3 regions of the Rhizobium sp. S163 genome follow, and region 2 is predicted to be linked to each of the others. Evidence: riboswitches for the same ligand, from Rfam matches in the RefSeq annotation. Region 2 holds a riboswitch; each other region holds the start of a gene.
What was found. Region 2 has a riboswitch for thiamine pyrophosphate ahead of thiB (thiamine ABC transporter substrate binding subunit). Riboswitches for the same ligand answer to the same signal wherever they lie in the genome.
Positions count from the first base shown of each region.

Region 1: it holds a riboswitch for thiamine pyrophosphate, as region 2 does, so the genes downstream of both, QTL96_RS10500 (YkoF family thiamine/hydroxymethylpyrimidine-binding protein) here and thiB (thiamine ABC transporter substrate binding subunit) in region 2, are expected to answer to the same signal.
Region 3: it holds a riboswitch for thiamine pyrophosphate, as region 2 does, so the genes downstream of both, thiC (phosphomethylpyrimidine synthase ThiC) here and thiB (thiamine ABC transporter substrate binding subunit) in region 2, are expected to answer to the same signal.

Region 1 is NZ_JAUDSA010000012.1:115,784-118,044, reverse strand. It holds gene QTL96_RS10505 (ABC transporter permease) at 1-315, opposite strand, end outside; gene QTL96_RS10500 (YkoF family thiamine/hydroxymethylpyrimidine-binding protein) at 349-957, opposite strand; TPP riboswitch at 950-1,060, opposite strand; gene cysP (thiosulfate ABC transporter substrate-binding protein CysP) at 1,360-2,261, shown strand, end outside.
Region 2 is NZ_JAUDSA010000038.1:290,474-292,734, forward strand. It holds gene thiP (thiamine/thiamine pyrophosphate ABC transporter permease ThiP) at 1-331, opposite strand, end outside; gene thiB (thiamine ABC transporter substrate binding subunit) at 331-1,311, opposite strand; TPP riboswitch at 1,392-1,507, opposite strand; gene QTL96_RS30365 (MDR family MFS transporter) at 1,581-2,261, opposite strand, start outside.
Region 3 is NZ_JAUDSA010000007.1:180,651-182,911, forward strand. It holds gene QTL96_RS09500 (Fic family protein) at 1-433, opposite strand, end outside; TPP riboswitch at 880-991, shown strand; gene thiC (phosphomethylpyrimidine synthase ThiC) at 1,083-2,261, shown strand, end outside.

The DNA.
Region 1 (2,261 bases), on a different contig from region 2:
GGACTTGCAGAAGTCGATCAGCACCGACAGGGTGAAGGCGCCCGCAAGCGAGCAGCCGAAACCGGCAAGCGTGGCCCTCAATGTCGGGAGCGTATTGTCGAACAGGGCCTGCCGGGACTGGAAGGTCTGCGCAAGCACGCGGGACGGCGCGGGCAAGGTCGTGGGCGAGATGCCTGACAGGCGGACATAGGCCTCCCAAGCTGCCACCAAAAGGCAGACGGCCGCGATTGCCGGCAGGGCCCGGCTCAGAGCGGAGCGGATGTTGTGTTGCAGGCCGTGAAAGACCTGCCGTGAAGGCGGGCGTGATATCGACATGGAGCAACCGTTTGGGCGAGCCTGGGTCGGCGCTTAGCGCTTGGACGGGCTGTTTGCCGCGACGGTAAGGTCGATCGTCACATGGCCCGCCGGCGGGCCAAACCGCACCAGCGCCTCATGCACGGTCGCGAAAACCGCACCGGTGTCGCCGCGCAGCTTCGTGCAGAAGTTCTTCGATTTCTCGAAGACACCGGAATTCTTCAGGAAGTCGATGCAGCCGTAAATCTCGTCCATGTGGCCGTCGATCCCGAGCGTATAGAGCGAAAACTGCGCGGCCGTTTCCTGGCCGATAACAGGCGCGTCCTTGACCGCCTGGTGTGCGCGGGCCTTGCGCTCATCAAGCGGCGCCATGGGGCCGGTCAGTTCGGGCGTCTGGCAGATCGGATCGTCAGGCTCGCCGGGGCAGCCGCGCGAAATGGTCGCGTGCAGGACGCAATGCTTGCCGCTGCTGGCGGCTGCCGCAAACAGATCGCGCATGGCGGCGAAGACGACGTCGGGCGTGCCGATGATCAGCGTCGAAATGTCGTCCGTCTCGATCCGCAGTCTGTCACGATGGGGATCGAGCGCAGAAAGCGCATGGGTGATGACACCGACGAAATCGTCGGTCATGGGATATAGTGAAATCTGCGCGCCGGAAAACATCGCTCTACCTCGCTCCGCTGGCATTATCCAGATCAGCTTGAGGGTCCACGATCATGCGACCGTATCTCAGCCCCGGCATTACGGAGCACCCCTGTGATGCCGGGGTGATACGCCAAAGCCTGACCGAGCGCAAGGGCTATGTATTGGGCCGTTGAGCCATGCCCCCCCCCGCCGATCGTCATGCGGCAGGCTCAAGTGCCCGATACTCGAAAAGCGTTTTATTGGCAGAGGCTTAGGAAAACGTCGCGAGAAGGGCGGAACGTCGATGAAGTAAAACCGACGCGAAATATGGCGAAAAAAGGACAGAATTTCTAAGCCGGTCCGCAACCGGGGGCGGTGGTTCCTCGCGATCAGGTCGCCTTGCGATTAGTTTCACCGCACAGCAAAACACCGGAGCGATAGATGAAACGCCTTCTCATTCTCGGCACAGCGCTTGCCGCCCTCTTTTCCGTTCAGGTCCGTGCCGAAGAGCCTACGAAGCTTCTGAACGCATCCTATGACGTCTCGCGCGAGCTTTTCGCCTCCGAGAACGAAGCCTTCATCAAGCAGCATCCCGGTGTGACCATCGATCAATCGCATGCCGGCACTTCCAAGCAGGCGCGCTCGATCATTGAAGGGCTGGAAGCCGACGTCGTCACCTTCAACCAGTCGACGGACATCGATTTCCTGGCAAAGAACGGTTTCGTCTCCAAGGATTGGACCAAGGCTTTCCCGAACAACGCTTCGCCATTCTACTCCTTTCCATCCTTTCTGGTGCGCGCCGGCAACCCGAAGAACATCAAGGACTGGGACGATCTAGCGCGTGACGACGTGCATGCGGTCTTCCCGAACCCCAAGACATCGGGCAATGCGCGCTACACCTATCTCGCCGCCTATGCCTGGGCCAAGGAAGCCTACAAGGGCGACGAAGGTAAGATCGAAGCCTACATCACCAAGATCTTCGACAACGTGCCGGTCTTCGACACCGGCGGCCGCGCGTCCACGACGACCTTCGTCGAGCGCGAGACCGGCGATGTCTTGATCACCTTCGAAGCGGAGACGCGCGGCATCGAGAAGCAGTACGGTTCCGACAAGGTTCAGGGCGTGATCCCGTCCGTCAGCCTGCTTGCCGAGTTTCCTGTCGCTGTGGTCGACAAGGTCGCCGCCAAGCATGGCACCGAGACGCTTGCGAAGTCCTATCTCGACTTCCTCTACACCGAGGAAGGCCAGCGGATTGCCGCGCAGTTCGGCCATCGCGTTCGCGATGAGAAGGTGATCGGCGAGTTCAAAGATCAGTTTCCAGCGATCCGTCTCGTAAATGTCGA
Region 2 (2,261 bases):
GGCCGAGCGCGCCGATCAGCACCGGCAGCCCCATCGGCACCGCCATGAGCCGGATGATCCAGATGCGACCGACAAATCGCGGCTGCCGCGCCAGCGCCCGTGCGACCGGAATGGCCAGCACGACAGACAGCAGCGTCGAAAGCGCCGCCTGCAGAAGCGTGAAGCGCAGAACGCGCAGGATGTATGGATCGGAAACGATCGCGCCGACGGGCATGCCATCGGTGGAGATCAGCAGGGACAGCGTCGCGACCGTCACGAAGACGATGATCGCGGCGAGGCTAAGCGCCCCGCCAGCCAGCGCGTATCGTCTTTCGGACGGCGCAAGAAGCATCAATTCATGCTCATGGCGGCCAGCCACTCGTCGATCCAGGCCTTGCGGTTCTTGGCAACCTCATCCGAGCTCATTAGGAAGGTCTTCGACGGATTGACAAGCTTGCCGAAAGCATCCGGCAGCGGTTCCGAGGTCTTCGACACCGGCATCATCCAGTTGTTGGTCGGGATCGTGTCCTGGAAGCCTGATGTCACCATGAACTTCAGGAAGTCCTGCGCCAGCGCCTTGTCCGGCGCATTCTTCAGGAGGCCGGCAACCTCGATCTGGATGTAATGCCCTTCGGAGAATGCCGCTGCCTGGTAACGATCGGTGTTTTCCGAAACCATGTGATAGGCGGGCGACGTCGTATAGGAGAGCACCATCGGCGCCTCGCCCTTGGTGAACAGGCCATAGGCCTCCGACCAGCCCGGCGTCACCGTCAGCACGCGTTTCTTGAGCTTGGCCCAGGCTTCCGGCGCCTGGTCGCCATAGACCGACTTGACCCAGAGCAGCAGGCCGAGGCCCGGCGTAGAGGTGCGGGGATCCTCGATAACGATCTTCTGCGCGGGATCGCCGTCTACCAGTTCCTTCAAGCTCGCCGGCGGCGTCTTGATTGTCTGCGTGTCGTAGATCACGGCGAAATGGCCGTAGTCATAGGGCACGAAGACATCATCCTTGAAGCCGCCGGGGACCTTTAGCGCGCTGGTATCGACGCCGCTTGCATCGAACAAGCCGGTGGCCTTGGCTTCCGTGATGAGGTTCGTGTCGAGGCCGAGCACGACATCGGCCTTGGTGCCGGCACCTTCGAGCTTCAGACGCGACAGCAGTGCCACGCCATCCGCGACGCTGACGAAGTTGACCGTGCAGCCGCAGGTCTTCTCGAACGCGGCCTTTACCTTGGGACCGGGACCCCATTCGGAAGTGAAGCTCTCATAGGTGTAGATGGTGAGCGTCTTGTCGGCGGCGTGTACTGCCGTTGCCGAAAAGCCCGCCAACAGCATGGCAGCGCCGAGCGCATAGGTCTTGAAATGGGTCATGACACCTCTCCTCTAGGTTCATTGAAGGGGAAAAGGGCGGTGCCTGGTGTCACGCGTCTAATCCCTCCGCCGGTGTTAGCCGGATCAGGTTCCGCGGGTTGGCTTTTGCAAGCCTCTCAGCCAAGCATCCTGAAGATACGAGGCACCCCGTTAGAGCGTCGCAAGGTGTATATCCGTAGCCGGCGTCTGGCAAGAGCGGACGTCGGCCAGGGTTCGTCAGGCAGATTCGTCGGCTATTCGGCGGCCGCTTTTGCGGGCGCCGCACCGGTGCGCGGCAATTGCACCGGCTTCAGCATCAGTGCCGCGAGCAGGCCGATGAAGGCAATGAGACACGAGGTCAGGAACAATGGCACGAAGGCGCTGGCATAGGCATCTGCCACCGCCTGGCGCGCGGCTTCCGGCAAGGCCGCCATCATCTTCGGCGTCAGCTGCTCGATATTCTCAACGCCGGGGATGGACGCTCCCGTCCGACCGAGCTGCGAGCCGATGATCGCGCCGTAGATGGAGATGGCGATCGAGGCTCCGCCCATGCGCGACAGCGTTACCGATCCGGTCGCCGCCCCGACATCGCGGGCAGGCGCCGCGTTCTGCACGCCGATGATCGGCACCTGCTGCGCGAGGCCGATACCGATGCCGTGCACCGCCATGATCGCGCCGATGATCAGCACGGGTGTTCCGGCATGCACCTGCGACAGCAGCGCGAAGGCGACAGTGCCGAAGGAGAGGCTGGCGACGGCGAACGGCTTGTAGCGTCCCGTCGCCGAAATGAACCGCCCGGCCGACAGCGAGCCGCATACGATGCCGCCGGTGAGCAGAATGAAGAGCGCACCGGCCGCCGATGGCGACAGGCCTGTGGTCGTCTGCAGGAACAGTGCGAAGTAGTTGACCATGCCGATACCGATCGCGCCGCTCAT
Region 3 (2,261 bases), on a different contig from region 2:
TCGCGTCTTCGTGTCGGCGATACCCGCCGATCGTGTCCAGATGTCGATTTCCTGCCATAAGCATCGAGTGCCAGTTGAAAAGCTCCTCGTGGAACAGCGTTCGGTCCCAATTTCTATAAACATCTGCCATCATCTGTGCGATCCCCCGCTCTTGAGGACGAACGGGGCGGTCATCGGTCGTCAGTCCGAACTGCCGACGAAGCGAAGACTGAACGCTCACGCGGTCAAGATATTCGCCTTCAATTTCAGAGGTCTTGATAGCCTCTTCGCTCAGCAGCTCTATGCGCAGCTGACTGCTGTCGTCGTTACTGAGATGTCGAACGGCCCCTATCAGCTCGCCAGAAGCTTGCAAAAATCTCTGCTCCAACGCGAGCATAGCGGAAGCATCATAGTTAAAATTCGGCCAGTCGGCGTGCTGCCAGTTCCACGGCATGAGTTATAGGCACCTTTTCTATAGCTCATAAATACCGACTTCTATGAGTTATTGCAATCAGTGCTATCGCTCATCCGAGATGGAACAGCATGCGACTAGAGCAAAGATCCATGACGAAACGTGACTGGCGACAGTCGACAATCCTTGATTGCTGCAGTCAAAAAATCACAGCGATGTGCGGATTGGTTGTGACCCGCCACCAACAGGCTTGGCGATGCCGCAACCAAATGAATTCTGAGGGCTTCGGTGACGCCCTATGATTGGAGCGCCACCGGTGCCTGTGGCGACTAACGTCAAAAAACCTCACGTGCCCGGCTCTTCCTGCCTGGTACGGTGTTCGCCGCTAAAGCTGGAAGCGGTAGGGAGTCTTGTGTCGTCTGCTCTCTTCACAAACGTCCATAAAGCTTTTGCGCTTGACGAAACCGCTTGGGCCGCAATACCCTCGACCCATTCACCAGGGGTGTCCCGACAAGGGGCTGAGATTCTGCTATCGCGCGCAGTGACCCGTTGAACCTGATCCAGTTCATACTGGCGTAGGGACGGTGCAAGCGCTCGAGGCTCTGGATTTCCGCGTGGAATCCGTGCCCGCGTCTTTTCATCATTCCGGCTGAGGACTGGGTCTCCAAACGAAAACTTGGAGCCTCAAACCATGAATATCGCCGCAAAGACCATCACCCCCACAGTTACCACCGGCCCGCTTCCGGCTTCCCGAAAGATCTACATTCCGGGCAGCATCCACCCCGGTATCCGCGTTCCCATGCGCGAGATCAGCTTGCACCTCACCTCCGGAGAGCCGCCGGTCACGGTCTACGATTCCTCCGGGATCTACACTGTTGAAGGCGCCGACATCAGCATCGAACGCGGCCTGCCTGCGCTGCGCCGCGACTGGGTTGTCGCCCGCGGCGACGTGGCGGCCTATGACGGAAGACTGGTGCGCCCCGAAGACAACGGCTTTGCCAGCGGCGAGCGCCTGACACCCGAATTCCCGGGCAAGCGCCAGCCGCTGCGCGCCACTGAGGGGAAGGCGGTGACCCAGCTCGCCTATGCCCGCGCCGGCATCATCACGCCCGAAATGGAATTCATCGCCATCCGCGAAAACCTCGGCCGCAAGATCAAAGCTGAGGCCATGATCCGTGACGGCGAGAGCTTCGGAGCCCATGTTCCCGATCACGTCACCCCCGAGTTCGTCCGCCAGGAAGTGGCAGCAGGGCGCGCCATCATTCCCGCCAACATCAACCACCCGGAAGCCGAGCCGATGATCATCGGCCGTAATTTCCTGGTGAAGATCAACGCCAATATCGGTAACTCCGCCGTCACCTCCTCGATGGCCGAAGAGGTCGAGAAGATGGTCTGGGCCGCGCGCTGGGGCGCCGATACGGTCATGGATCTGTCCACCGGCCGCAACATCCACAACATCCGAGAATGGATCATCCGCAACTCGCCGCTGCCGATCGGTACCGTGCCGCTCTACCAGGCGCTGGAAAAAGTGGAGGGCATTGCCGAGAACCTGACCTGGGAGGTCTATCGCGACACGCTGATCGAGCAGGCCGAACAGGGCGTCGATTACTTCACCATCCATGCCGGCGTACGACTTCACTACATCCCTTTGACCGTCAACCGTGTCACCGGCATCGTTTCGCGCGGCGGCTCGATCATGGCCAAGTGGTGTCTTCATCACCATCGCGAGAGCTTCCTTTATGAGCACTTTGAGGAGATCTGCGACATCTGCCGCGCCTATGACGTATCCTTTTCGCTTGGTGACGGCCTGCGCCCCGGCTCGATCGCCGATGCCAACGACGCCGCGCAATTCGCCGAGCTGGAAACGCTG